4 regions of the Serratia sp. TSA_198.1 genome follow, and region 4 is predicted to be linked to each of the others. Evidence: predicted binding sites of a transcription regulator. Region 4 holds the regulator's gene; each other region holds the start of a gene.
What was found. The regulator Fur, encoded in region 4, represses iron uptake genes when iron is present. The targets are predictions, from matches to a motif close to ATAATAATGAGAACNACTATCAA.
Positions count from the first base shown of each region.

Region 1: the regulator Fur is predicted to act here: its motif matches at 3,043-3,065, upstream of sufA (Fe-S cluster assembly scaffold SufA).
Region 2: the regulator Fur is predicted to act here: its motif matches at 3,714-3,736, upstream of fepD (Fe(3+)-siderophore ABC transporter permease).
Region 3: the regulator Fur is predicted to act here: its motif matches at 2,897-2,919, upstream of feoA (ferrous iron transporter A).

Region 1 covers NZ_JBQZFP010000001.1:1,075,744-1,083,080, forward strand. Annotated here, with positions in the region: gene sufD (Fe-S cluster assembly protein SufD) at 1-346, opposite strand, end outside; gene sufC (Fe-S cluster assembly ATPase SufC) at 321-1,067, opposite strand; gene sufB (Fe-S cluster assembly protein SufB) at 1,110-2,606, opposite strand; gene sufA (Fe-S cluster assembly scaffold SufA) at 2,621-2,992, opposite strand; gene ACUTSW_RS05050 (hypothetical protein) at 3,548-3,952, shown strand; gene menI (1,4-dihydroxy-2-naphthoyl-CoA hydrolase) at 4,010-4,426, opposite strand; gene ydiJ (D-2-hydroxyglutarate dehydrogenase YdiJ) at 4,423-7,337, opposite strand, start outside.
Region 2 covers NZ_JBQZFP010000002.1:273,793-281,129, forward strand. Annotated here, with positions in the region: gene ACUTSW_RS12655 (enterobactin synthase subunit F) at 1-701, shown strand, start outside; gene ACUTSW_RS12660 (ATP-binding cassette domain-containing protein) at 797-1,597, opposite strand; gene fepG (iron-enterobactin ABC transporter permease) at 1,594-2,619, opposite strand; gene fepD (Fe(3+)-siderophore ABC transporter permease) at 2,619-3,692, opposite strand; gene entS (enterobactin transporter EntS) at 3,953-5,221, shown strand; gene fepB (Fe2+-enterobactin ABC transporter substrate-binding protein) at 5,208-6,167, opposite strand; gene ACUTSW_RS12685 (isochorismate synthase) at 6,367-7,337, shown strand, end outside.
Region 3 covers NZ_JBQZFP010000007.1:66,456-73,792, forward strand. Annotated here, with positions in the region: gene ACUTSW_RS21890 (Tex family protein) at 41-2,365, shown strand; gene feoA (ferrous iron transporter A) at 3,049-3,273, shown strand; gene feoB (Fe(2+) transporter permease subunit FeoB) at 3,347-5,662, shown strand; gene ACUTSW_RS21905 (FeoC-like transcriptional regulator) at 5,662-5,898, shown strand; gene ACUTSW_RS21910 (YdgH/BhsA/McbA-like domain containing protein) at 5,945-6,226, opposite strand; gene bioH (pimeloyl-ACP methyl ester esterase BioH) at 6,486-7,268, opposite strand; gene gntX (DNA utilization protein GntX) at 7,311-7,337, shown strand, end outside.
Region 4 covers NZ_JBQZFP010000001.1:2,037,557-2,044,893, reverse strand. Annotated here, with positions in the region: gene ACUTSW_RS09800 (beta-N-acetylhexosaminidase) at 1-460, shown strand, start outside; gene ACUTSW_RS09795 (sugar efflux transporter) at 532-1,686, shown strand; gene galE (UDP-glucose 4-epimerase GalE) at 1,735-2,766, shown strand; gene ACUTSW_RS09785 (glycosyltransferase) at 2,769-4,730, shown strand; gene fur (ferric iron uptake transcriptional regulator) at 4,936-5,382, opposite strand; gene fldA (flavodoxin FldA) at 5,705-6,244, opposite strand; gene ybfE (LexA regulated protein) at 6,474-6,761, opposite strand; gene ybfF (esterase) at 7,018-7,337, opposite strand, start outside.

The DNA.
Region 1 (7,337 bases), 960 kb from region 4:
CGTAGGGAGTGACCTCGAACTGGTATTCCCCCAGATCGCTGTCGCTCAGCGCGGCGTTGAACCGTCCGTCGACAAACACCAGCCGATAAGCATCGAGGTTCAGCGCCAGCGCATCACGTTGGGCGGCAGCGATCGGCTCGGCCTGCGGCTCAAGGAATTGCTGCTCCAGCAAGCCCTCCAGCGGGGTATATTTCCAGTTTTCATGTTTGCGCGTCGGCCAGCCCAGACGCAAAGCCTGCTGCCAGTGCGCCAGGGCATGAGCGGAGTGTTCGCCGCCACGGGCCTCGAACAGGCTGTAAAGCTGTTGCAACGCACGCGAGTTATTGTTGGTCGGTAAGCCAGCCATAGCCCTGCTCCTCCAACTGTTTCACCAGGGAGAAATCGCCGGACTTCACGATGCGCCCTTGAGACAGAACATGAACATAATCCGGTTTGATGTAGTCCAGAATACGCTGGTAGTGCGTGACGATAATGAAGGCACGTTTGCCGTCCCGCAGCGAATTAACGCCGTTGGCGACGATCTTCAGCGCGTCAATATCCAGGCCGGAGTCAGTTTCATCCAGGATACACAGATCCGGCTCCAGCGCCGCCATCTGCAGAATGTCATTACGCTTTTTCTCGCCGCCGGAGAAACCGACGTTGACCGAGCGGGTCAACAGATCCTGAGGCATATTCAGCAACTCAATCTTTTCTTCGATGAAATCAGCAAAATCGAAGCGGTCGAGCGGTTCTTGCTGGCGGTATTTGCGCACCGCATTCACCGACGTCTGCAGGAAGAAGTGGTTGCTGACCCCGGGGATCTCAACCGGATACTGGAACGCCAGGAACACGCCTTCGCCGGCGCGATCTTCCGGGGCCAGCTCAAGCAGGTCTTTACCCTTGAAGGTAACCTCGCCCTCGGTCACCTCATACTCTTCACGCCCCGCCAGGGTGGCGGAAAGCGTACTCTTGCCCGAGCCGTTCGGCCCCATGATGGCATGCACTTCACCCGGCTTGATCTCCAGGTTCAATCCCTTGAGGATCTCATTGCCTTCGGCGCTGACTTTCAAATTCTTGATACTTAACATGCGGTGTCCTTAAGTAGCGCTGCTGCGCTGTAAATCCGGCGTTTAGCCCACGCTGTGTTCCAGGCTGATGGCCAATAACTTTTGCGCCTCGACGGCGAACTCCAGCGGCAGTTCAGAGAACACGTCCTTACAGAATCCGTTGACGATCATAGAGATGGCATTGTCTTCGCTGATGCCGCGCTGCAAACAGTAGAACAGTTGGTCATCGCCGATTTTCGACGTGGTCGCTTCGTGTTCCAGCTGTGCGCTGTTATTGCGGGCCTCCACGTACGGGAAGGTATGGGCTCCGCTGTCCGGCCCAATCAGCATCGAGTCGCATTGGGTAAAGTTACGCGCATTTTCCGCCCCCGGCAGGATCTTCACCAGGCCGCGGTAAGTGTTCTCGCTGTGCCCGGCGGAGATGCCTTTGGCAATGATGGTCGATCGGGTGTTCTTGCCGATGTGGATCATCTTGGTGCCAGTATCCGCCTGCTGATGGCCGCTGGTCAGCGCCACCGAGAAAAACTCGCCGATTGAGTTATCGCCTTGCAGGATCACGCTCGGGTATTTCCAGGTGATCGCCGAACCGGTTTCCGACTGGGTCCAGGACATTTTCGAGCCTGCGCCTTCGCACAACGCGCGCTTGGTCACGAAGTTGAGAATGCCGCCCTTGCTGTCACCGCCGGAGAACCAGTTTTGCACCGTTGAATATTTCACTTCGGCGTCTTTGTGCAGGATCACTTCCACTACCGCCGCATGCAGCTGATAGCTGTCACGCACCGGGGCTGAGCAACCTTCGATGTAACTGACGTAGCTACCTTCATCGGCGATCAGGATGGTACGTTCAAACTGGCCGGTTTTGGCGGCGTTAATGCGGAAATAGGTCGAGAGTTCCATCGGGCAGCGCACGCCTTTCGGCACGTAGACAAAAGTGCCGTCGGAGGCCACTGCGGCGTTCAGTGCGGCAAAGAAGTTATCGTTGGACGGCACTACGCGGCCCAGGTACTTGCGCACCAGATCCGGGTATTCCTGAATCGCCTCGCCGAACGAGCAGAAAATCACCCCGCTTTCCGCCAGTTTTTCACGGTAGGTGGTGGAGACCGATACCGAATCGAATATCGCGTCTACCGCCACTTCGCTGCCTTCACGCACCGGTACGCCAAGCTGGTTAAACGCCAGCTCAACTTCGCTGGTCAGATAGCTGTTTTCGGTTGCCGCGCCGGGTTGCTGTTCGGCGCCGGGCTGGGAGCCGCAGGCGTCGTCGCAACTGCCGCAGGAGGGCGCCGAGTAATAGCTGTAATCCTGGTAGTTCAACCGGTCATAGTTCGCCTTCAACCAGTGCGGCTCTTCCATTTGCAGCCAGGCACGGTAGGCCTCCAGACGGAATTCCAGCATCCACTCAGGTTCGTTACGCTTGGCCGAAATGGCGCGCACCACATCTTCGTTGATGCCCGTCGCCAATTCATCGGTATCCAGTTGGGTGAAAAAGCCTTCTTTGTAGCGCCCTTCGCTGACCCAAGCCTGCACTTCATTAGGCATTTCTACATTGCTTCGTGTCATGTTGATTGCATCGCTCAAACGCCAAAGCTCTCGCCGCACCCGCAGGCATGCTGAGCTTTAGGGTTATTGAATTTGAATATTTGATTCAGCCCTTCACGGACAAAATCTACCGTGGTGCCATCAATGAACGGCATGGCTTTAAGCGGCACATACAGTTTGGCGCCATCGCGCTCAAACAGCAGGTCGTCTTCCGCCGGGGCACGGGTGAGATCCAGCACATAGGCAAACCCGGCACAGCCTGATTGCTTCACTCCGAGTTGCAGCCCCTTCACTTGCGGATCCTGCTGCATCAATTTAGTAATTTGTTGTACGGCGTTGTCGCTGAGCAAAATGCCTTGCCAGACATTTTCGTCCAGAGAAAAGGTGCCGACATTTTCCGTTTGCATAGGGCCTACCTCACACTCGTGTTTTACCACAGCCAATCTGGGTTGCTTATATGTTAGTGATAACAATTATCACTTCAACCGTTTGTTTTGCGGGGGTATCCGCCAAAAGCCCGTTTTTTTGCTGCCGCACACGGCAAGCAGAAGGGACAGTCAGGGTGCCTGGCGCAGTCCCGCGGCGACGCGTTCATTTTATCCTTATGAATTTACTGTACATCCTGAATTACCGCACCGCCCAGCCGCTGGCTCATCCCCTTTACACCGCCGGCTTTTATTGTCGATGTAAACATTCATAGAAAATACCTATTTCAACATTTTGTCTGTCTCAAAAATGCGTTTATCGGCAATTAGCGGCGTTTTCCGTCGTTTGCACCGCCCGGCCACACTGGCCGAAACCACCGTCATTGATTAAAGTTTAGCCGCTACTGACTGATATTGGGTCGGCGCAGAGCAAATGCAGCCCCGGTGTCCGATAAAAATTTCAACAGAATGATTGATCGCGAACGCATCCGTAAATATGATAATGATTATCATTCAAATACAGGTGAGCACGGGTAAATGAATATCTCGATGAATGCGTGGCTGCTGGGCAAAATTGATGACTATAAATTCAGCGTGCGCGATGCCACGGTAGATTTCTACATGGCGGAGGCGTCGCTCAGGCGGCCAGAGTGCAATATCAACCATCTGAAACGCTACAATAACGTCAGCCTGAATATGGCCAATCTGTGCCTGGAAAACGGCGATGATGAAAGCTATCTGCACGCGCTCAGCAAACTGCATAACCGGCTGATCGTCGAAATCAACAACCCGCAGCGCTGCCAGCTGTTTCGGGTTCAGAGCTATCATTTTGCCCGGCATACCCTGACCTTAATCTGCCAGAAATATGCGATGGAAGGCACCTGGGAGAAGGCTAACGCCTTCCAGAAGGATTTCGTCAAGCGGGTGCCATTCCAACTGTAAATGTCTGCGGAACGGCAACGGAGTACCCGCAGGCAAAGGCGCCTGCGGGTGGGAGGATCAGTCGATGATTGCGGTGGTCAGGCGTGAGGTGCAGCACAACCGGTCGCGCGAATCGAATATTTCGATCTGCCACACCTGATGCCGTCGGCCAACGTGCAGCGCGCGGCAAACGCCACGCACCTGCCCTTCAAATACCGCCCGCAAATGGTTGGCGTTGATTTCCAGCCCTACCACTTTCTGCTCCCCTTCGCTGCACAGATAACCGGCCATCGATCCCATCGACTCCGCCAGCACCACCGACGCCCCGCCGTGCAACAGCCCGAAAGGTTGCCGGGTACGGTGGTCCACCGGCATCGTGGCTTCAAGAAAATCGTCTTCCAGCCGGGTGAAGTGAATCCCTACATGGCTCACCATGCATCCCTCACCGGCGCGGTTTAACTGCTCCAGCGTCGTTTCTCGTTTCCACAATTTCACGCAATCATCTCCAGAAGTGCCTGTAACGGGTGGCGCACGCCGTTACCCTCAATGCGTTTGACCTGGCTGCGACAGGAATAACCGGTCGCCAGACAGCGTTGCCGCGGCAAACGTTGCAACGCCTGATGCCATGATAGCTCATAAATCCCGAGCGAATTCTCCAGGTTCTTCACTTCGTGCCCGTAGGTGCCCGCCATGCCGCAACAGCCCACGCTGACATTTTCCAGCTTGGCCCCGAAACGGGAGAAGATCGACGCCCAATGCTGGCCGCTGGCCGGCAGCGCCGTGGTTTCGGTACAGTGGCCAAACAAGTACCAGGCCTCGCCGGTCGCCGGTTGTTCGGCACGTTCCGCCAGCAGCTGTTGCAGCCATTCATGCACCAGTTGCACCTGGAAGTCACCGCGGGTTTCGCCGAGGATCTCGTTATATTCGTCGCGATAGCACAGCACCAGCGCCGGATCGACCCCTACCAGCGGCATCCCGAGTTTCGCCACCCGGTTGAGGAAATCGGCGGTTTTGCGCGCGGTACGGGCAAAGCGCGTCAAGAAACCTTTGATATGCTGCGCCTTGCCGTTCGGTGAGAAGGGCAGCAACACCGGCTGGTAACCGAGCTTTTCCACCAGCCGCACAAAGTCCGCCACCACCTTGGCGTCGTAATAGCTGGTGAAAGGATCCTGCACGATCAGCACGTGTTGCTCGCGTTGTTCGGCGCTCAACGCTTCCAGTTGCTCCAGCGTCATGGTCAAGGCGCCGTGGCCGGAAAGTTGCTGACGCAGTGTCGGGCTGGAGAGCATCGGCAAATCGACCATGCCGATAGTGCTGCGGCTCAGCTCACGCACCCAAGGCTGGCGGAAGAAGAAATTGAATACCTTCGGCGCTTTTGCCATCAGCGGCGTATAGCTTTCAACCCCGGCGACCATATAGTCACGCGCCGGCCGCAGATAACGGGTGTGATACAGCTGCAGGAAACGCGAGCGGAAACCCGGCACGTCAATTTTAATCGGGCATTGGGTGGAACAGGCTTTACAGGCCAGGCAGCCGGACATCGCCTCTTTCACCTCGTGTGAAAAATCATATTCGCCTTTGCCGGCGTACCAGCTGTTGCGGGTTTTCTCAATCAAGGTACGGAAGCTAAGACGCTGCTGCGGCAGTTGCTGCTCCAGCACCAGCGGGTCTACCCCCTGTTCGGACAGCAGGCGCAACCATTCGCGCACCAGCGCCGCACGGCCTTTTGGCGAGTGAATGCGGCTGCCGGTGATCTTCATCGACGGGCACATCGGGCTGCGCACATCAAAGTTAAAACACAAGCCGTTCCCGTTACACTCCATGGCGCCACGGAACGAGGTACGCACCTCTACCGGGATACGGCGGTCGAGTGTGCCGCGCTTGGCCGCGTCCACTTTCATCATCGGGGCATCAACGCCCAACGGCGGGCAAATTTTACCGGGGTTAAGGCGGTTATTCGGATCGAACGCGGCCTTAATGCGGCGCAACTCTTCGTACAGCTGCTCACCGAAGAATTCCGGGCTGTATTCGGCGCGGAAACCTTTGCCGTGTTCGCCCCACAGCAATCCACCATATTTGGCGGTCAGCGCCACCACCTGGTCGGAAAGCTGCTTCATCAGCACTTCTTGCTGCGGATCGCACATGTCGAGCGCAGGCCGCACGTGCAATACGCCGGCATCCACATGGCCGAACATGCCGTAACTGAGGTTATGGCTGTCCAGCAACTGGCGGAACTCGACAATGTAATCGGCCAAATGCTGCGGCGGCACGCAGGTGTCCTCGGCGAAAGGAATAGGTTTGGCGCGCCCTTTGGCGTTGCCCAACAGCCCGACCGCCTTCTTGCGCATGTTATAGATCCGCTCGATGCCGACAAGGTCCCCGCAGATCTGATAGCCAATCACACCGCCCTGCTTCTCGCGGATTAACTCGTCCAACCGCAGACACAGCGTTTCCATCTGCTGGTCGATCAGCGCCTTGTCATCCCCGGCAAATTCGACGATGTTCAGACCCAGCATCTCTTTATCGGGCACGTTGGTGATCAATTCACTCACCGAATGCCAGACAATATCTTCCCGCGCCAGGTTCAATACCTTGGAATCAATGGTCTCCACCGACAGCGCCTTGGCCTCCACCATGAACGGGGCGTTGCGCAGGGCGGAATCAAAGGTGTCATATTTCACGTTAACCAGGCGGCGTACCTTCGGCAGCGGCGTGATATCCAGACGCGCCTCGGTGATAAACGCCAGCGTGCCCTCTGCGCCGGTCAAAATGCGCGTTAGATCGAAGGTTTGCAGATCGTCGCTGAACACATGCCGCAGGTCGTAGCCGGTCAGGAAACGGTTTAATTTGGGGAATTTCTCCAGGATCAGCGCACGCTGGTCGCGGCAGCTATTCAGCACTCGATGGTAGATCCGGCCTTCAACGGTATCTTCCATAGCAATCGTTTCCGCCAGCGATGTCGGCATAGCGCGGGTGTCGATCATATCGCCCCCCAGCAGCACCGCCCGCAGGCCCAAAACGTGATCGGAGGTTTTGCCGTACACCAGCGAGCCTTGGCCGGAAGCATCGGTGTTGATCATGCCACCCAGCGTCGCGCGGTTACTGGTAGAAAGTTCCGGCGAGAAGAAATAACCGAACGGCCGCAGATACTGGTTAAGCTGGTCTTTGATGACCCCGGCTTCAACCTTCACCCACCCCTGTTCGACATTAATTTCAAGAATGCGGTTCATATGGCGCGACATATCCACCACGATGCCGGTGTTGAGGGCCTGGCCGTTGGTGCCGGTGCCGCCGCCGCGCGGGCTGAAGGTCAACGCGCTAAAGCGCTCCTCTCCCGCCAGGCGCGCAATCAACGCCACATCCGCAGTGGAACGGGGAAACACCACCGCATCAGGCAACAGCTGAT
Region 2 (7,337 bases), on a different contig from region 4:
GCCCGACGCTGTTCTGCCTGCATCCGGCTTCCGGATTCTCCTGGCAGTTCAGCGTACTGCCGCGCTATATCGATCAACATTGGTCACTGGTGGGCATTCAGTCGCCACGTCCGGATGGCCCGCTGGCGCTCAGCGAAAATATGGATCAGGTTTGCGAGGCGCATCTGGCGACGGTATTGCAGGTTCAGCCACAGGGGCCTTACCACTTTATCGGTTATTCGCTGGGTGGCACCTTGGCGCAGGGGATCGCCGCCAGGTTGCAGGCGCGAGGCGAAGAAGTGGCCTTCCTCGGCCTGCTGGATACCTATCCGCCGGAAACGCAAAACTGGGACGTGATGCTGGATGACAACGTGTTGAAAGAAGTGCAGCGCGAACGCCAGCAGTTCCTGGCGGTATCGGAAGATACGCTGGATCCGGCACTGGGCGAAACCCGGGTGGCGATGTTCGATAATATCGAAGCCAACTATGCCGATTCGGTGCGTCTGCTTTCCGCGACCCATACGGCGAATTTCAGCGGGCAGGCGACGCTGTTTGTCGCGCGTCAGACGTTGCAGGAAGGGATGGACGTGCAGCAAACCTGGGCGGAATATGTGGATGCCTTGCAGGTTCATGAACTGGATTGCGCGCACGTAGATATCGTCTCACCGGCGTCGTTTAAGGTGCTGGGGCCCTTGCTGAATCGCATTCTAAGAGCGCTGTAATACCCGTCGTCTTTCAAGCCGCCTGTACGACAAGGCCCATTCGTGGGCCTTGTCCTTTTAGGAGCGCTGCGAACCGCGTTCAAATCTGCGGGAAATCATTTCCCCAGCGGCACCACCAGTGGCGTGTGCGAGACAGGATCGTCAATGATCATGCAGCGCAGGCCGTACACTTCTTCGATCAACTCCGGCGTCACGATATCCTTAGGTGCACCTTCGGCCACGACTTTGCCGCCGCGCATAGCGATCAGATGGGTGGCGTAACGGCAGGCGTGGTTGAGATCGTGCAGCACTACCACCAGCGTGTGGCCGTTTTCACGGTTTAATTGACGCATCAATTCCAGCAGGTCGATCTGATGGCTAATGTCCAGCCAGGTGGTCGGTTCATCCAGCAACAGCAGCGGCGTTTGCTGCGCCAGCACCATCGCAATCCAGACCCGCTGACGCTGCCCGCCGGAAAGCGTATCCACCGGCTGTTCGGCCAGTTCAAACACGCCGGTGGAACGCATTGCCTGCTCCACCGCTTGCTGGTCTTCTTCGCGCCAACGGCTGAACAGACGCTGATGCGGGTAGCGGCCACGGGCCACCAGATCAAACACGGTGATGTCGCCGGGAGCGGTCGAACTTTGCGGCAGCAGGCCTAACTGGCGCGCCACCTCTTTGGTGGCGTATTCGCTGATGTGCTTGCCGTTCAGCCAGACCGTTCCGGCTTGCGGTTGCATCAGGCGGCTGAGGGTGCGCAGCAGGGTAGATTTACCGCAGGCGTTCGGCCCGATAATCACCGTCAGTTCGCCCTGGGGGATAGAGACGCAAAGATCGCTCGCTACGATTTTCTTGTCATAGCTTAGCGTCAGGTGTTCAGCGCGCAGCGGCGCGGGCAGCAGGGGTTCAGCATTCATTTTTTTCGTGACTCACGGATTAACAGCCAAATCAGATAAATGCCGCCGAGGCTGACGGTCAGCACGCCTACCGGCAATTGATAAGGCATAAACAGGCGCTGGGCGGCGACATCGGCGATCAGCAGCAACAGCGCGCCGGTCAGGGCGGTCAGCAACAGGACGCTGCGGTTGGCGCACAGGCGGCGGGCAATCTGCGGCGCCACCAGTGCAATAAAGGAGATCGGCCCGGCCACGGCGGTGGCGGCAGCGGTCAGCGTTACGCCGATCAGCAGCAGCAGCACGCGCGAACGTTCCACCGGCACGCCGAGGGCGCAGGCGGTGTCGTCACCCATTTCCATCAGCCGCATGCGGCGTGACAGCGTCAGCAACAGCAGGCAGCACAGCGTGATCACCGCCAGCACCGGCAGGCTTTTCGCCCAGCTTATGCCGTTAAGTGACCCTGCGCTCCACAGCCCGGCGGTCATGGCGGATTCCAGCGAGGCGCTGATGATAAGCCAGGTATTGCCGGCCACCAGCAGGGCGCGCACGGCGATGCCGACGATAATCAAACGGAAAGCCTCGACACCGTTGCGCCATGCCAGCAGATAAACCAGCGCGGCGGTCAGCAGGCCACCGGCCAGCGCCCCGGAGGTGATGCCGATAACGCCGCCGTTAAACAGCACTATGGCTACCAATACGCCGCTGTAGGCGCCGGTATTGAAGCCAATCACGTCCGGGCTGCCGAGCGGGTTGCGCAGCAGAGACTGGAAAATAGCGCCGCTGATCCCGAGTGCGGCGCCCAACAGCAACGCCATAGTGACGCGTGGCAGACGCCACTGGGTGACTATCACCGTCAGGTTTGCCGGGCCTTTGCCGAGGAGAGCGTCGATCACCTGCGTGGCGTTAAGCGAAAGGGAACCGGAACCTAGGGCGTAAATCGCCAGTACCCCGCAGGCAAGCGCCAGTATCGACGCGGTCAGCGTCGGCCGCGACAGGGCACGCAATTTTGGGTCGGTCATCAGACGGGCAGCCAGCATCGACATTAGCGTTGCCTCCTGAACATATGGCGTTGGCGCACCAGCATGATCAGCAGCGGTGCGCCAATCAGGGCGGTCACGATGGAAACGCGCAGTTCGCCGGCCACCAGGAAGCGGCCAATCAGATCGGCGCTCAGCAACAGGATGGGGGTCAGGACCAGCGTCCACGGCAGCATCCAGTGCAGCTCGGAGCCGGCCAGCCGCCGGGCAATGTGCGGCATCATCAGGCCGACGAAGGCAATCGGGCCGACGGCGGCGGTGGCGCCGCCGCACAGCAGGGTGATCGCCAGCAGGCCCAGCAATTGGGTGCGGACGATGCCGGTGCCCAGCGCAGTGGCCAATTCGTTGCCCATACTCAGGCTGTTAAGCGATTTGCTCATCCACAGCGTGATTAGCGTGCCCAGCAGGATCGGCAGGGTGACGGTGCGCACCACCTGCATATTTTGAATATCCAGCGAACCGGCCTGCCAAAACCGCAGTTGATCGAACACCAGCGGATTGAGCAGAGAAATCCCTGAGGTCATTCCCTCCAGCACCGCCGCCATCGCGACCCCGGCCAGCGTCAGGCGGACCGGGTTCAGGCTGCTGCCGCCCAGCGCGCCGATCAACGCGACCAGCAGCGCAGCGAACATCGCACCGGCAAAGGCGAACCACAGGTATTGGCTAACCTCGGCGGCACCAAAGAAGGTGATGCCCAGTACCACGGCAAATCCCGCCCCGGCGTTCACGCCGAGAATGCCCGGATCGGCCAGTGGGTTGCGGGTGAGGGTTTGCATCAATACGCCGGACAGGCCCAGCGCAATGCCGGTCAATACGCCCACCAGCGTGCGCGGCAACCTGGCTTCGGTAATGATGGTGCAGTCCGCTCCACGGCATTGACCGTTCAGCGCCTGGATAACCGTATCAAAAGGGATGGATTTAGCGCCGAGCGACAGGCTGAGCAGCATAACGGCCAACAGCGCGCAAACGGCAAGCAGCAAACCAAACAGTTTGCGATGAAATGAGTGGGGAGTGCCGCTAATAAGACGATCCCTGGGGGCCGGAATGGACGGCGCGCCATTGCGTGTAATCCGTAACATAACAATCCGTTATTTAATTGAATATAAATGATATTTATTATCATTATTGATTGCTTTCATCTATGTTACCATGACTCCCTTCGCTATTGCAGCACATACCCTTCATTCTTGAAGCTGTCTCTGCGTTGGCTGCCTGCACTTACCCCAATCACGTACTTCCTGTACGTTCATGGGGATGCGCTTGGTTGCCGCCTTGATTCAACTCCAATTATTTTGGCTATAGACGCTGTCCCTTTTCCTACGTTGTGGTGAGAAAGCTGATGAGTAAGCCCTCTATTTTGCTGGATTTTGGCCTGCTTAAGACCAATGGCGCGTTCCGTGCCGTATTTTGCGCACGTTTTATTTCCATTCTGGCGCTGGGATTGATGGCCATTGCGATCCCGGTTCAGATCCAGGCGTTGACCGGTTCGACCCTGTTGGTCGGGCTGTCCGTGACGCTGGCGGGCAGCGGTATGTTTGCCGGTTTGCTGATGGGGGGCGTATTGGCCGATCGCTACGAGCGCCGCCGTTTGATTCTGTTTGCTCGCTCCACCTGCGGCATTGGCTTTATCGGGCTGTGCCTGAACGCTGCCTTGCCGGCCCCTTCGTTAACGGCGATTTATTTGCTGGCCGTGTGGGACGGTTTCTTCGGCGCGGTCGGGGTGACGGCGCTGCTGGCCGCCACGCCAGCGTTGGTGGGGCGTGAAAACATCGTTCAGGCCGGTGCCATCAGTATGCTGACGGTGCGTTTTGGCTCGATCCTGTCGCCGGCGATCGGGGGCCTGGTGATCGCTCACTCCGGCGTGATGTGGAACTACGGCCTGGCGGCGTTGGGCACTTTGCTGACGTTGATCCCCTTGCTGCGTCTGCCGCAGCTGGCACCGCCACCACAACCGCGCGAACACCCGCTGCGCGCATTGGCCGGTGGTTTCGGCTTCCTGTTCCGCAACCGGGTAATCGGTATGGTGGCGTTGATCGGCGCGCTGCTGACCATGGCCAGTGCGGTGCGGGTGCTATATCCGGCGATGTCCGGCATGTGGCACGTCAGCGCAGCGCAATTGGGCTTTATGTATTCCGCAGTCCCGCTCGGCGCGGCGATTGGCGCGTTCACCAGCGGCCGGGTCGCTCACGTAGCGCGGCCGGGCTGGATGATGTTGACGACGGCGATAGGTGCGTTCGTCGCCATAGGTCTGTTCGGTCTGATGCCGTGGTACGGTTTGGCGCTGTTTTTCCTGGTGATTTTTGGTTACCTGAGCGCGGTGAACTCGTTGCTGCAATACGGGCTGATTCAGAACCTGACGCCGGACGCCTTCCTGGGGCGCATCAATGGTCTGTGGACGGCGCAAAACGTCGTGGGCGATGCGCTGGGGGCGTTACTGCTGGGGGCAATGGGGGCGTTTATGCTGCCGGCGATGACGTCGACCAGTTTTGGTTTTGGGGTGGCGGTGCTGGGTGTGGTACTGGCTTTCGCCATGCGCGGTTTGCGCCAGGTGGGCAGCGGCGGGCAGGAAGAAAGGCTCCAGCCCGCCAGCGAGACTACCGAGAAATAAACTGTTTTTCCAACAGCGTCAGCAAGTTGCCGGCGCTGTAATAATCCAGCCGGAAGGTATCGTTGCCCAGCGCGTAAACCCGTTTGTGCTGCACAGCCGGCAGGTGAGCGAGTAAAGGATTGGCCAGCAGGCGTTGCGCGTCGGCGTCTCCGTTGGCGAACAGCATCAGCGTCTGGCCGTTCAGGCCTTCCGCCAGGTTCTCGCCGCTCAACTGAATAATGTCCTTGCGCACGCCCATGCTGCGGCTGTTGTTCAATTTGGCGGGCGGTACCGCCAGAGTGAAGCCGAGCTGTTTAAGCATCTGCCCCTGAGAGGAGTCGGCGGTCCACAGATTGGCGGTTTTGCCGTCCGAACCAAACACCAGCGCGGAGACCGGCTGTTCAGGCAGCGTCATGCGCTGTTTCAGCGCTTTTTCACGCGCATCGAAATCGCCAATGACCTTATGCGCCTGGGCTTCATGCCCGGTGGCCTGGCCCAGTTCTGCGGCCAGTTCTTGCCAGCTTTTGTCGTCGTAATTGACCACCAGCACCGGGGCGATGGCAGAGAGCTGATCGTACAGGCGCAGGGCGGAATCGGCGCCGGTGGCCGAGATGATGATCAGATCGGGCGCAACACCGGCGATGGCTTCCGCATTGGGTTCGCCGATGTACAGGCGTTTGACGCCGCGCTGCGCGGCGATGTCACTCCATTGACGGAAGAATCCCTGTTTGTCCGCCAGACGGCTGCCGGGCGTGGTTGCCCCACTGGCGACGACCGGTGCGTCGATGGCCAGCAGGGTGCCGGTGACGGTAACGCTGGTAGAAACGATACGGGCAGGGGGCTGATTGAGGGTGATCACGCCGCGTGAGGTTTCAATGTTACGCGGCCAGCCGGCATCGGCGGCGTGCGCGGCGCTGATTGCCGCTAGCCCGAACAGCGCCAGGCCGAAGATCAGGTTCTTCTTCATAAAGAAAGTCCTTAGGTTTTAAATAGTAATACTTATCATTTATATAATTTATGCTGCTGATTTTCTACCACGATGAAGAGGAGAAGAGCTGTTTACAATTATTGACATGGCAAATTTCCAAGGGTACTTTAACGCGGTCAAACATAAATGATAATCATTATTATGTTTGTTATCATTCACGAAGAGAAATGGAGTACCGATGAGCGTGACTGTAAAGGGTGCCGGCCAGAAACCGCAAAGCAAGGAGAGCGAACTGAATACTGCAGGCGTTTCGCCCACCGCGGGCTTCTTCTTTACCTCTCCTTTCCGTAGCCTGAGTACGCAAGGCTGCTTCGCCAAAATCACGTTGCCCGCCGCGGGCGGGGACCAGGTGAATGGGGAGTTCCAGCGAGAGGTACGGCACGCTTTCGCCGAAGCGAAACTGGCCGGCGTGAAGAACCCGGTACTCTGTGGCGCCATTCCTTTTGATACTCATCAACCTTCCGCGTTGTTTATTCCCCAGCAAACTCAGTGGTTTGAACGCGATGCCTTTTTGGCCGGCGCAACGCCGCCGCAGGACAGCTTGCCGGAAATTACCCGGCAAACCGAAGTGCCTGCTCAGCAGCCATTCATGCAGATGGTTGCCGATGCGGTGCAGGCTACCCGTGGCGACCGGTTGGATAAAGTGGTGCTGTCGCGCCTGCTGGAGATTGAAACTCGCGAGCCTGTCGATCGCCAGGCGCTGATGGCGCGCATCATCGCCCAGAACCCTAACGGTTTCCACTTCCACGTGCCGCTGGAGCAGGGGGCGCTGGTGGGCGCCAGCCCGGAATTGCTGTTGCGCAAATTCGGCGCGCAGTTCCATTCCAATCCGCTGGCCGGCTCTGCCCGCCGCGATGCCGATCCGCAGCGGGACCGCGAAATCAGCCAACAGCTATTGGTGTCGGACAAAGACCTTTATGAGCACAAGTTCGTCACCGAAGGCATGCGCCAGGTATTGGCCGACCGCTGCCGCCACTTGAACATTCCGTCATCCCCTGAATTATTGAGCACCACCACGCTGTGGCATCTGTCTACGCCTATCGATGGCGAAGCCGCCAGCCGGGCGGAAAATGCGCTTTCGCTGGCCTGCCTGTTGCACCCGACTCCGGCTTTGTGCGGCACGCCAACCCAGCTTGCGCATCAGGTGAT
Region 3 (7,337 bases), on a different contig from region 4:
TCCCCCTGTTTCCTAACCGTTCTCAACAGATACCAGACCTATGAATGACCCACTGAGCCGCATTATTGCAACAGAACTGCAGGCCCGGCCGGAGCAAGTTGACTCCGCCATCCGTCTGCTGGATGAAGGTAATACCGTGCCTTTTATCGCACGCTATCGTAAGGAAGTCACCGGGGGCCTGGACGACACCCAACTGCGCCAGCTGGAAACCCGCCTGGGTTATCTGCGTGAACTGGAAGACCGCCGTCAGACCATCCTCAAATCGATCGACGAGCAGGGCAAACTGACCGAACAGCTGGCGGGGGCGATCAACGCCACGCAAAGCAAAACCGAGCTCGAAGACCTCTACCTGCCGTACAAACCCAAACGTCGTACCCGTGGCCAAATCGCTATCGAAGCCGGTCTGGAACCATTGGCCGACACCCTGTGGCAGGATCCGCAGCAACAGCCGGAACAGCTGGCCGAAGGCTACGTTGACGCCGACAAGGGCGTGGCAGATGTCAAAGCCGCCCTCGACGGTGCGCGTTACATCCTGATGGAGCGTTTCGCCGAAGACGCCGCGCTGCTGGCCAAGGTACGTAACTACCTGTGGAAGCATGCCCACCTGGTGTCCAAAGTGGTGGAAGGCAAAGAAGAAGCCGGCGCCAAGTTCCGCGATTACTTTGATCACCATGAGCCTATTGCCCAGGTGCCTTCACACCGTGCGTTGGCGATGTTCCGTGGCCGCAACGAAGGCGTGCTGCAGCTGGCGCTGAACGCCGATCCGCAGTTTGAAGAAGCCCCGCGCGAAAGCCAGGCGGAGCAAATCATCATCAGCCACCTCGACCTGCGCCTGAATAACGCCCCGGCCGACGCCTGGCGCAAAGCGGTGGTCAACTGGACCTGGCGTATCAAGGTGCTGTTGCATCTGGAAACCGAATTGATGGGCACGGTGCGCGAACGCGCGGAAGACGAAGCCATCAACGTTTTCGCCCGTAACATGCAGGATCTGCTGATGGCCGCACCGGCCGGCATGCGCGCCACCATGGGCCTGGACCCCGGTCTGCGCACCGGGGTAAAGGTGGCGGTGGTGGATGCAACCGGCAAGCTGGTTGCCACCGATACCGTCTACCCGCACACCGGCCAGGCCGCGAAAGCCGCCGCCATCGTCGCCGCGCTGTGCATCAAACACAAAGTGGAGCTGGTCGCTATCGGCAACGGCACAGCGTCGCGTGAGACGGAGCGTTTTTACCTTGAATTGCAGCAGCAGTTCAGCGACGTCAAAGCACAGAAGGTGATCGTCAGCGAAGCGGGCGCCTCGGTGTATTCCGCCTCCGAACTGGCGGCGCTGGAATTCCCTAACCTCGACGTTTCGCTGCGCGGGGCCGTTTCCATCGCCCGCCGCTTGCAGGATCCGCTGGCCGAGCTGGTCAAAATCGATCCGAAATCCATCGGCGTCGGCCAGTACCAGCACGACGTCAGCCAAAGCCAACTGGCGAAGAAGCTGGACTCGGTGGTGGAAGACTGCGTAAACGCCGTCGGCGTCGATCTGAACACCGCCTCAGTGCCGTTGCTGACCCGCGTAGCCGGCCTGACGCGCATGATGGCGCAGAACATCGTTACCTGGCGTGATGAAAACGGGCGCTTCAGCAACCGCGAACAACTGCTGAAAGTCAGCCGCCTGGGGCCGAAAGCCTTTGAACAGTGCGCCGGCTTCCTGCGCATCAACCACGGCGACAACCCGCTGGATGCCTCAACCGTTCACCCGGAAACCTACCCGGTGGTCGAACGCATTCTGGCCGCCACCCGGCAGGCGCTGCAGGATTTGATGGGCAACCCGGCGGCGGTGCGCAGCCTGAAGGCTAGCGACTTCACCGACGACAAATTCGGTGTACCGACGGTTACCGACATCCTGAAAGAGCTGGAGAAACCGGGCCGCGATCCACGTCCGGAATTCAAAACCGCCACCTTTGCCGAGGGTGTGGAAACCCTCAACGATCTGCAGCCGGGCATGATTTTGGAAGGTTCGGTCACTAACGTCACCAACTTCGGCGCCTTTGTGGATATCGGCGTGCATCAGGACGGCCTGGTGCATATCTCCTCGCTGGCGGACAAATTCGTCGAAGATCCGCACACCGTGGTGAAAGCCGGCGACATCGTCAAAGTGAAGGTGATGGAAGTGGATCTGCAGCGCAAGCGCATCGCACTGAGCATGCGTCTGGACGAGCAACCGGGTGAAGGTTCGCCACGTCGCGGCGGCGGCAATGCACCGGCGAAGGATGCCCCCTCCCGCGCGCCGGCCAATAAGGCCAAACCGCGCAACAGTTCACCGGCCGGCAACAGCGCCATGGGTGATGCGCTGGCTGCGGCATTCGGTAAGAAATAGCAGGTGCGCGGCATGGCCGGGGCGAATACATTCACCCCGGCCACTGGCGCAGTGCTGCATACTGAAAGGCCAAAGGTACACAGGGCGGAGCCGGCTCCGCCCTTTCTCAAAAAATAGCGTCGCTATTTTTTGACCCGCCTCAATAAACCCGCTTATTTTTCCTGAGCGATAAACACCCGGTTTTTAAGCCTGAAAATAACGTCGAATCCCGGTTCATTAACACCGTTATTAACATGGCGTTTTCATTTTGGCATTTCCCGGCGAAACACAAATGGTTAGCGCTCGTATTCCGCAGACAAGATGTTACCGAATAAACGCCGGCTCGCCGCCACACCGTCCAAAAACCACTCAATCTGTCGCCAGGTTTTGCAAATCGGAAAAAATCGCTGCAATTACGTAACTGATTTAACTCGCCATTCGCATTTGCACCCCTGCAGACCCGGTGATAGAAATAAGGCATCAGGCAATCCGATCGTTAAGTGTCGGTGCCATAACCTTTGGTTACCAATACCCCTACTTTTTGTATTGAATACGATAACTATTCTCACTATTATTGCGTTGCGTGTTCACTGCATTACCTCATGGATTGAAAACGTCGGCAGCCTGCGATCCTCATCGCGGCGCTTCGTCTGGAACGTTCTTTATCGTCATCGGCCCAAAACCAGGGGCTCTGAGAAGGTTATATGCATCTTCAACCTAAACGCTCTTATAAAATTGCCGGTTTCTCCAATGACATCGGCCCGGCCTATCGCCAGAAACTGTTATCGCTCGGCATGCTGCCCGGCTCATCGTTCGAAGTGGTGCGCGTCGCGCCGCTGGGGGACCCGATAGAAATAAAAACCCGCCGCGTCAGCCTGGTGCTGCGCAGGAAAGATTTGGCCCTGATCCTGCTCGACGGCCAATCCTGACTCTGCGCCCTTTTGCCCCGGCCGCGGCCCCACCGCCCGGCTCAATGTCCATTGACTGATATCACGCGAAATGATGAAAAAACTCACTATTGGCTTAATAGGCAACCCCAATTCCGGTAAAACCACGCTGTTCAATCAGTTGACCGGGGCTCGCCAGCGGGTCGGCAACTGGGCAGGCGTGACGGTAGAGCGTAAAGAAGGCCAGTTCACCACGCCGCAATCCCAGGTCAAACTGGTCGATCTGCCCGGCACCTATTCGCTGACCACCATCTCGGAGCAAACCTCGCTCGACGAGCAAATCGCCTGCCACTACATCCTGAGCGGCGATGCCGATCTGCTGATCAACGTCGTCGACGCCTCCAACCTTGAGCGCAACCTGTACCTGACGCTGCAACTGCTGGAACTGGGTATCCCCTGCATCATCGCGCTGAACATGCTGGATATCGCCAGAAGCCAGCAAATCGACATTGATATCGCTGCGCTGTCGGCACGCCTCGGCTGCCCGGTGGTGCCTCTGGTCTCCACCAAGGCCGACGGTATCGGGGCGTTGAAGCAAATAATCGACCATCACCGGTTTAACGATCTGAAAGCGCTGGTGGACTATCCACCGTTACTGTTGAAGGAAATGGCTACCCTGAGCGATGCCATGCCGGAGGCGCTGCCGACGGAACAACGCCGCTGGCTGGCGCTGCAAATGCTGGAAGGCGATATTTACGGCCATCAATTGGCCGGCAACGCTACCGCCCTGCTGCCTGCCGCCAGGCTGGCGCTGCAACAGCAGCAACAAGAAGATCCTGCGTTGGTGATTGCCGATGCGCGCTATCAGTCGATAGCCACCCTGTGTGATGCGGTCAGCAACTCGCAGCAAGCGATGCCAAACCGCCTGACCGAAGCGCTGGACAAGGTGATCCTCAACCGCTGGCTGGGGGTGCCCATCTTTTTGCTGGTGATGTACCTGATGTTCTTGCTGGCGATCAACCTCGGTGGCGCGCTGCAACCGATATTTGATATAGGTTCGGCGGCGATCTTCATCCAGGGCATTCAATGGCTGGGCTACAGCCTGCACTTCCCTGAATGGCTGACGATTTTCCTGGCGCAGGGCGTCGGCGGCGGCATCAACACAGTACTGCCGCTGGTGCCGCAAATCGGCATGATGTACCTGTTTTTGTCCTTTCTCGAAGACTCCGGCTACATGGCGCGTGCGGCATTTGTCATGGACCGCCTGATGCAGGCGCTCGGACTGCCCGGTAAATCCTTCGTGCCGTTGATTGTCGGCTTCGGCTGCAACGTACCCTCCATCATGGGCGCCCGCACGCTGGATGCCCCGCGTGAACGCTTGATTACCATCATGATGGCGCCGTTCATGTCCTGCGGTGCCCGGTTGGCGATCTTCGCCGTCTTTGCCGCCGCCTTTTTCGGCCAGGACGGCGCGGGCGTGGTGTTCTCGCTGTATATGCTCGGCATCGTGGTGGCGATCCTCACCGGGCTGGTGCTGAAGTACACCATCATGCGCGGCGAAGCCTCGCCGTTCGTCATGGAGTTGCCGGTTTATCACGTGCCGCACCTGAAAAGCCTGCTGCTGCAAACCTGGCAGCGGCTGAAAGGCTTTGTGCTGCGCGCCGGGAAAGTGATAGTGATCGCCAGCATCTTCATCGGCGGCCTGAACAGTTTTACGTTCAGCGGCAAGCCGGTCGATAACATCAATGATTCCGCGCTGGCGTCGGTGTCCAAAATGCTGACGCCGCTGCTGCAACCGATGGGCGTGCACAGCGACAACTGGCAAGCCACCGTCGGGCTGGTGACCGGGGCCATGGCGAAAGAAGTGGTGGTCGGCACGCTGAACACCCTGTACACCGCTGAACACATCAATAACACCGAGTTTGATGCCGCCAACTTTAACCTTTTGGGCGAACTGAGCGGTGCTGTGGAGACCACCTGGCAAGGACTGAAAGACACCTTCAGCCTGAGCGTGCTGTCCAACCCCATCGAGGCCAGCAAGGGCGACGGGGAAATGGGCGTCAGTTCCATGGGCATGATGAGCAGCAAATTCGGCTCCGGCATCTCCGCCTACAGTTACCTGATCTTTGTGCTGCTGTACGTGCCCTGCGTCTCGGTGATGGGCGCAATCGCCCGTGAATCCAGCCGCGGCTGGATGACTTTCTCCATTCTCTGGGGGCTGAACGTGGCCTACTCGTTGGCCACGCTGTTTTACCAGATCGCCACCTTCAGCCAGCATCCGCGGTACAGCCTGACGGCCATCGCCATCGTGGCGCTGTTTAATCTGCTGATCCTGTTCTGCCTGCGCCGGGCGCGCAGCCGGGTAACGGTACGTCTGGGCAAGGCGACGCCTGCCGCCTGTTGCCAGGGTGCTCAGGGTAACTGCCACTGATGGCCGGCCTGCTGCAGATCCGCGATGCGTTGGCGCTGCATGGCAGCGCTCAGGCGCAACAACTCAGCCGACAGTTGGCGACCCCACTACCGCTGGTACTGGCGATGCTGGAACGTTTAACGGCGATGGGAAAAGTGGAGCGGGTTGAGCAGGATAACAGCGCCTGCCTGAGCGGCAGTTGCAAAAGCTGCCCAGAGGGCAAGGGGTGCGATACGGTGGTGTATCGGTTGAAATAATCGGAGCAGGGGCGCACATTATGCGCCCCTTGTTAATCAAGAATGATTACTTGTCTTTATACACTTCGGCTGTCGCGCTGAACTTACCGTGTTCGCGACCGGAGATAATCACATAATACTGACCACCTTTTTCATCGGCCTTCTTCGACAGTTCTTCTTTCGCATCCATCGGTGAAGTGGTTTGCGCGGTGGTGGTGACCGTACCGATCTTCTCGTATTTACCCGGATTCTTGTCCAGATCTTCTTTGGTCAGCAAGGTTGCCGCCAGGGAGCTGAAAGACACGGAACCGACGACCAACGCTGCAATAATCATTTTCAAAGATTTCATTACCATACCTCTCAAGGGAACATTTATTTGTTATGAAAGCCGTCCAGGGGTACATGCGTAATAACACCGGCTGCCGTGACATCTTCAGACCTCGTTGCTTTCCCTGACGAGAATCCTTTTCCCAGAGACGAAACGTCAAAGCGAAAAAATCCGCGAGCGGTTTTTCAGTTTTCAGCCAACGCATCTACCCCACTAAGTATCGAACAGGTTTCTTTTTTATCCACTGAGCGGCCATTTCTTTAGCGCTTTATTGTGCGTTTTAGCGCGGAATGCCACCTTCAGTCACAAAGGTATGGATAATCTCGGCAAATTCATCAGGGTGAGAAATGAAGGGCGCATGAGCGGCTTTCGCCATGACCACCGACGATGAATGCGGCCAACTGATATCCAGCAGCCCGGCGACCTTGCGCGGCACCACCCCGTCCAGATAACCGTATATACGCAACAGCGGCAGGGTCAGTTCCGCCATCGGCAGGCGTAAATCCGTGGTGCGCAGCATCTCCAGGCCGCCGTTCAGCACCTCGACGCTCGGCATCGGCTGATTCAACACCACCGATTTCAGCAGGCGTGCGTCCTGCCGTGCGCTTGCCGTACCCAGGGTTTGTAATGCCAGAAAGCGTTCTACGGTGCGCTGGAAGTCCTGACTCAACTGATGCTGAAAACCGCTCAGCACCTCTGGGCGAATCCCCGGCCAGTCGTCCTGCGCGGCAAAGCACGGCGAGGAAGCCACGGTGATCAATCCGCGTACCCGCTGAGGCTGCGTCAGCGCAATCTGGCCGGCCACCAGCCCGCCGAGCGACCAGCCCAACCACCATGCCTGTGGCGGTGCGGCGGCCAACACGATCTCCGCCATCTGCGCGAGCGACATGCCGCCAAATCCCTGACTGCGGCCATAGCCCGGCAGATCGACCAGATGCAGGCGAAAATGCGGCGTCAGCCGCTCAAGCGTGCAACCCCATACCTCCGCATTCAGTCCCCATCCGTGCAGCAGCACAAGATCGCGTTCGCCTTCACCTATTGTTTGCCAGTACAGCGCTGTCATCAGTTATTGTCCTTTCATTCTCATCCGTCAGGGAGGACGGCCATGCTATCAATCCACAGCCGCTGTTGG
Region 4 (7,337 bases):
CGCACAGATGTGGAGTGAAACCCAACGCACCGATCCGCAAATGGAATATATGATTTTCCCTCGCTCATTGTCGGTGGCCGAACGCGCATGGCACCGTGCCGGTTGGGAACAGGATTACCGGGCGGGGCGTGAGTATAAAGGCGGGGAAACTCATTTTGTCGACGGCAAGCAATTGGATCGGGACTGGCTGCGTTTTGCCAATATCCTGGGGCAGCGCGAGTTGGCGAAGTTGGACAAGGGTGGGGTGAGCTATCGCTTGCCGGTGCCGGGCGCCCGTGTGGTGGGCGGCAAGCTGGAAGCCAATATCTCGCTGCCGGGCTTGGGCATTGAGTATTCCATCGATGGCGGCAAACAGTGGCAGCGTTATGACGCCAAAGCCAAACCTGCGGTAGCCGGCGAAGTGCAGATTCGGGCGGTAAGCCCGGATGGCAAGCGTTATAGCCGTGCAGAGAAAGTGTAAGCCTTAACCGTGGCCCGTCTGATTGCAGGCGGGCCATTTTTTTCAACGGTAGCGTTCGGCGGTAATCAATCATGAATTCGATACGGCTGACGTTTCTGGTAGTCGCTTTTTGCTCCGGTATTGCCGGCGCACTGCAAATACCGACGCTGAGCCTGTTTCTTACTACTGAAGTGCAGGTCACGTCGTTATGGGTCGGGCTTTTTTACGCGGTTAACGCCGGCACGGGCATTGTGGTCAGTTTCTTGCTGGCAAAAAAATCTGATCGCCTGCGTGATCGGCGCAATCTGATTTTAATCTGTTATTTATTGGCTGCGGGCAACTGCCTGCTGTTTGCGTTTAACCGCAATTATTTGACGTTAATTACGGCAGGTGTGTTGTTAACCGCTATCGCCAATACGGCGATACCGCAATTATTTGCCCTGGCGCGTGAATATGGAGAGAAAACGTCGCATAACGTGGCGATGTTCAGCGCAATGATGCGCGCCCAGCTTTCGCTTGCCTGGGTCTTTGGTCCGCCATTGGCTTTTATGCTGGTGGTGAATTACGGCTTTACGGCCATGTTTATGTTTGCCGCTGGGATATTCCTGTTGGTCACGCTGCTGGCCTGGCGGATATTGCCCGGGGTGGTGCTAGCCGAAGAGGGCTGCGTCGGTATTGCTCCGCCGCTGCGGCAAAAAGGGGCCTTCGATAAAGACGTTGGCCTGTTGTTTTGCGCCTCGGTATTGATGTGGACCTGCAGCGCCATGTATTTGATCGACGTGCCGCTGTATATCACAGCCGGGCTGGGCTTGCCGCATAGCCTGACCGGTTGGATCATGGGGCTTGCCGCCGGAGTCGAGATCCCGATCATGATTCTGGCCGGGCGTTATGTGAACACAATAGGCAAACGCCCGATGATGGCGGGTGCCATGGTGGCCGGCATTGTGTTTTACGCCGGCATGTTGTGGTGTACCTCGGCCGGCGGATTACTGGTTTTACAGGTGTTTAACGCGATATTTATCGGCATTATCGCCACCGTCGGCATGTTGTATTTTCAGGATCTGATGCCGGATCGTGCAGGAATGGCCACCACGTTGTTTACCAACAGTATTTCAACCGGCGTGATCCTGGCCGGAATATTACAAGGTTTTCTGACCGAATATGGGCCGCACTTCTCCGTTTATTTGTTAGCCGTAGTACTGCTTTTAATTGCTTTGCCCGTGGGGGGGAAAGTCCGGGAAGTTTAGTAGTTTCTGAGTGAGTCGTTTATTTTTAAACACAAACAAGGATACATGATGGCTATATTAGTGACGGGTGGTGCCGGTTATATCGGTTCGCATACGGTATTGGCATTGCTGGAAAGGGGAGAGGAGGTTGTCGTGTTGGACAATTTGTCCAACAGTTCGCCGGAGTCGCTGTTTCGGGTAGAGAGGCTGACCGGTAAAAAAGTGATTTTCTATCAAGGGGATATTCAAGAACACCATTTACTGGATCACCTCTTTCGCCAGCATGATATTCAGGCGGTTATTCATCTCGCCGGGTTGAAGTCGGTTCGAGAATCTACCGAGGAGCCGCTGAAATATTATCAAAATAACATTTCCGGCTCGCTGATCGTGCTGGACAGAATGCGCCATGCCGGTGTTCGGAAATTTATTTTCAGCTCTTCCGCCACCGTTTACGGGCCGGCGGAATATACCCCGCTCACGGAGAGTTGCCGCGTCGGGCAGACGACGAATCCTTATGGCACCTCCAAGTTTATTGTGGAACAGATTTTGGCGGAGTTTGCCAGAACCGCACCGCAGATGGCGATCACCGCGCTACGTTATTTTAACCCGGCCGGGGCGCACGAGTCTGGTTTGATCGGTGAAGATCCCGCAGGCATTCCCAATAATCTTCTGGCTTATCTGGCACAGGTGGCTATTGGCAAACTTGCGGTGTTGCCGGTGTATGGCAACGACTATCCCACCAGCGATGGCACCGGGGTACGTGATTATATTCACGTTATGGATCTGGCCGAAGGGCATTTGAAAGCGCTGGATAATCTGCGACCGGGTTTTAACGTGTATAACCTGGGCACCGGCAAAGGCTATTCGGTGCTGGAGATTATCCAGGCATTTGAGCGCGCCTGCGGATTTAAAATCGCCTATCAAATTAACCCGCGCCGTGCAGGAGATATTGCCGAGTGTTGGTCTGATCCGACGCTGGCGGCGGAAAAATTAGGCTGGAAAGCCAAAAGAAGCCTGGAAAAAATGGTTCGCGACGCCTGGCATTGGCAGAGCAAGAATCCACAGGGATACGGCCATTGCACACCGCTGCTGGGAGGCTGACGATGAAGCTTGATGACGAGCATTTGGGATTGATGCAGCATGAGCTGTTTCGTGCCGACTATGAGGCCTGGATTAATAACCTGAAGTTAGCGTTCGTGAAATCTCAGCGCCAGCGTTCCCCGGCGTTGCTGGAACAGTACCGGCGTGGGGTCAGCCAGCTGCGGGCGTGGCTGGTTGAGCAAGGGCGTTTATTCGATGCCGCGCAGTGTTCCTCGTTGTTCTGCGTTCCTACTCGTCCGCTGGCCGCGCAGGAAAAATTGCTGCACCGCATTTGGCTGGGCGGGGCGATTCCCGACGATGCCAGAGAGGTTATTTCCCAATGGGGAGATGCGCAGCAGGCTGTTCGCAACACAATCGCCGACGAATGGGTCGGGATGTTGTGGGTATGGGATGCGCGGCAACTCAAAAATGAGGCGTACTTTTCCCCAGCTTCGGAAGTGAAAGGCGGTCTGCTGGGGGAGTTCGATGCCGGCAACCACCGGTTGCAGGTGCATTCGCTGAGCGAACTGGCGCAAAAAAGGCTCGGCGGCAACCTGGATTTTATCCACGCGCTCCATGATAAGCGCTATTACGCCACGCTTTCTGACTACTTTCGCTTTTTGATCCTGATTGAAATGGGCGGAATGTATATGGATATCGACACTCTTCCGCACCGTTCGGCGACGTTTTTCCTGCTGAAACCCGAAGTGCCGGATTACCTTCAGTTTCTGCCCAATGGCGAGGTCAGCCACGTCAGCGGGTTGAATTTGTTTCTGGATGAAACCGGGATGATCATTGGCCGCAGCGGCGATAGGTCGCTGTGCAAAATATTGGCGGGTCTGGATCAGATCTATGCGGCGCAAAGCGGTGACGTGCCGGATAAAAACCCTCTTTATGAAAGAAGGCTGTTCGACGCGTTTTATCTGTTGTGGTGCCGCCACATCGGCAGGACTGTCCTTAGCCACGATCGTTTCTGCAAGGATCATGGGGTTCATTATGACGCTGTTCCGCAGGCGGTGACCTGTGGTATCCGCGGCATGCGCCTGTTGGAGGATGTGCTAACCAATGAGACGTTGCCGCTCGGGGAGGAGGAACTGCGCAGCTATCGACAGTGTATAAGCCGGCTGGAGCAGGTGGATTGGCAGCTTGAGCAACCGACGGATCTGGCGCGCCATGCGGAAATATTTACCGTCGATGAAGTGCCGCGCATGGCCTACCCGGCGCAGATAAGGTCCGATATCGATCACTACCATTACTATTCGGTGCTGTCCCATGACCGCGCGCTGGATCGGGTGAACCAGCTTTTTGGCGAGTATTTGATAGCCGATAACCGGCGGCAGATCGACGAGGGCAATTACTGGCGGTTAACCGTCGGAGCGGGCGATGCGGCATTGCCGCTAGCGCAGGGCGGGCTGCATTTTCTGCCGGGGCGGCAAGCTGGCGAAGCGGACAGGATCCGCATGGCGAAGCTGCTTTTTGCCACCAGCTACCTGGAATACTGCTCTGCCGGCAACCCGGCCGGGATGGATCTGGTATCGCTGCAGCAGGCGCAAAATATCGACCCCTATCTGGACCTGATTACCCTGGCTTACGATCGGTGCGGGGCGTTTATCGGATTTTTCACTGCGGCGAGTCTCGACGAGTTGTATGGCGTTGAGGCGAGCTATCTATATCGCGATGAAATAAAGCCGCTTGATGAGGCCTACGACGATTTTGTGCACAGCCAGTGCGGTGCGGACGATTACTTTGTCTGCAGTCTGGCCATTGAGAGCCGATTCCGCGGACAGGGTCATTTTAACCCCCTGTTTGCCCTGATTAAGCAGCAGGCGCAGCAGCGCCGGGCGAAACATATTGTGCTGTGCGTATGGCAAAGCAGCGATGCCTGCCAAATCTACCTGAATAAAGGGTTCCGCGTTCGCGGCGTTTTCGACTATGCCTGGCCAATTTTCTTCGATCGGCTGCTGTTTCTTGAATATGCATTGTGACGAGTTTGCCCATCCGCGTGTCGGCGGGTGAGTTGACGGTGACGTGAGCGTCAGTGGGAAGTGAGAGAAGTACCGTGGAGAAGTGCCGCTGCAATTGTTGTCTTTCTGATGTGATTTTCCCCGGGCCTGTCCGGGGATTTTTTTGCCCTGATCTGGAGGCATAAAAAAACCGCCGTTAAGGCGGTTCTCAATGCCGGTCAGGGCATTATTTTTTGTCGTGCAAGGTGTCGTCTTCACGGCAATCACCGATTTCACAGTGACCATACAGGTAGAGGCTATGGTTGGTGAGCTTGATGCCGTGCTGCTTGGCGATATCACGCTGACGCACTTCGATAGACTCATCGCTGAATTCGATCACTTTGCCGCAATCCAGGCAAATCAGGTGATCGTGGTGATGCTGTTGGGTCAATTCGAACACGGACTTGCCGCCTTCGAAGTTGTGACGGGTCACAATCCCGGCATCATCAAACTGGTTCAGTACGCGGTAAACCGTCGCCAGGCCAATTTCTTCGCCCATGTCGATCAGTTTTTTGTACAAATCTTCCGCACTGACGTGATGGCATTCCGGATTTTGCAGTACTTCCAGGATTTTGAGTCGCGGAAGCGTGACTTTTAGGCCGGCCTTCTTCAATGCGGTGTTGTTGTCAGTCATGCGGATTCAGTCCTGTTACTATGCTAATCAAGTTGAGGCATTCTTGCCTGTGGCATCGGTCGGCACAAAGAGTTAATTGCGTGTCATTATAGAACCGGTTGCCCTAAATGGAAACCGCCGGTTGTTAACAAAGATATCATGGCACAATTGCATGTTACACACGCAACGTCTTGATGGATGGGATAAACCGATATCTCAGTCTACCTTGACGATGTGGGAAGTTACAAACATGTAGCTTCTATTGCAGAAATCCGTGCTGCCGATGAACGGCCCTGCTGGCAACACTATGCACTTTGCAGGGCTTTTGTTCAACCTTTGAGGGTTAGCCGACGATATCGGCCAGGCTCAGTTCTTCGCTGATCTGCTTCACCCAGGCTGCGACGCGTTCGTTGGTCAATTCCGGTTGACGATCTTCGTCAATCGCCAGGCCGATGAAGAAATTGTCATCCGCCAAACCTTTCGATGCTTCGAAGTGGTAACCCTTGGTCGGCCAGTGGCCTACAATCGCGGCGCCGCGTGGCTCGATGATGTCGCGGATGGTGCCCATCGCATCACAGAAATATTCCGCATAGTCTTCCTGATCGCCACAACCGAACAGCGCAACCAGCTTGCCGTTGAAATCGATTTCTTCCAGCGTTGGGAAGAAGTCATCCCAATCGCACTGGGCTTCGCCGTAGTACCAGGTAGGAATACCCAACAGCAGAATGTCGAAAGCTTCCAGATCCTCTTTGCTGCTTTTGGCGATGTCGCGGATTTCCGATACCTCTTTGCCAAACTGCTGCTGAAGAATTTTCTGGATCATCTTGGCAATGTTTTCGGTATTGCCAGTGTCGCTGCCAAAGAAAATGCCTACATTAGCCATATCGCGTATAACCTTTAAATTCAATTAATTGCATTGCACGATGTTAGCGTTGAACGCGATAACACCGATTAAAATGATGACATGGCAAGAAGCTGCCTCTTACCGGTAAGTGCGTATCATGCCAGAGATTTACCCCGGGGTTTTATCGCGTTTATGCGATGCCGGGAGGAATAAAACGGTGTTGATCGGTGTCATCCATAACACCGCGCCGCATGTGCGGCTGCAAAGATCAATGTTCCGGCTGTTCATCCGCCAGTTGTGCCAGCAGCATTTGCTCAATAAGCTCGCTGCGGCTGATATTGCGCTGTTCCGCCAGTTTGTTCAGGGCGTCCACCGCATCCGCGTTGATTTTCAGTTCCACACGCCGTAAGCCACGGACTTTATCGCGTCGAAGCTGATTACGCTTATTGATTCTAAGCTGTTCATCTCGGGATAGCGGGTTGGTTTTCGGGCGCCCCGGACGGCGTTCATCTGCGAACAGATCCAGCGTCGTGCGATCCGTTTGTTCTTTTGCCATAGGTAGCGGTACTGCAAGGGAGTTTGCATCAAAAAGCGTATACGCTTCCGGACGGTTCGGTTAACACACTTCGGGCCAATAAACCCTAACCCAAATTTACCCCCAGCCTGGCGTTACTGAACACGCTGAGCAGGGCGGCAAAATTATAGCGCGCCATATTACCCCAGCAGATAGAGCAACGACAATGTTTAACTGAGCCGAAAACGCGCTAAGCCGTTATCTTTAGCGCGTTTTTTCGCCAGAGGGCAGTTTTTATTCAGGCTTCGTCGAGAAAACGGTGGATGGCGCGCAGTACCGCCTCCGGTTTTTCCGCGTGAACCCAGTGGCCTGTGCCGGCAACCACGTGCGCTCGCGCCTGCGGGAACTGACGCGCGATATCTTCACGGTAGCTGTCCTGCACATAGGGCGACAGGCCGCCGCGGATAAACAGCGTCGGGTGCGGCCATGCGGGGACGTCCTGCCAGCCGGTGACGTTTTCGTATTGGTCTATCAGTACCGGCAGGTTAAAGCGCCACTCGCCCTGATGAAAGGATTTCAACAGGAACTGGATCACGCCTTCTTCTTGCAGGTAGCTGC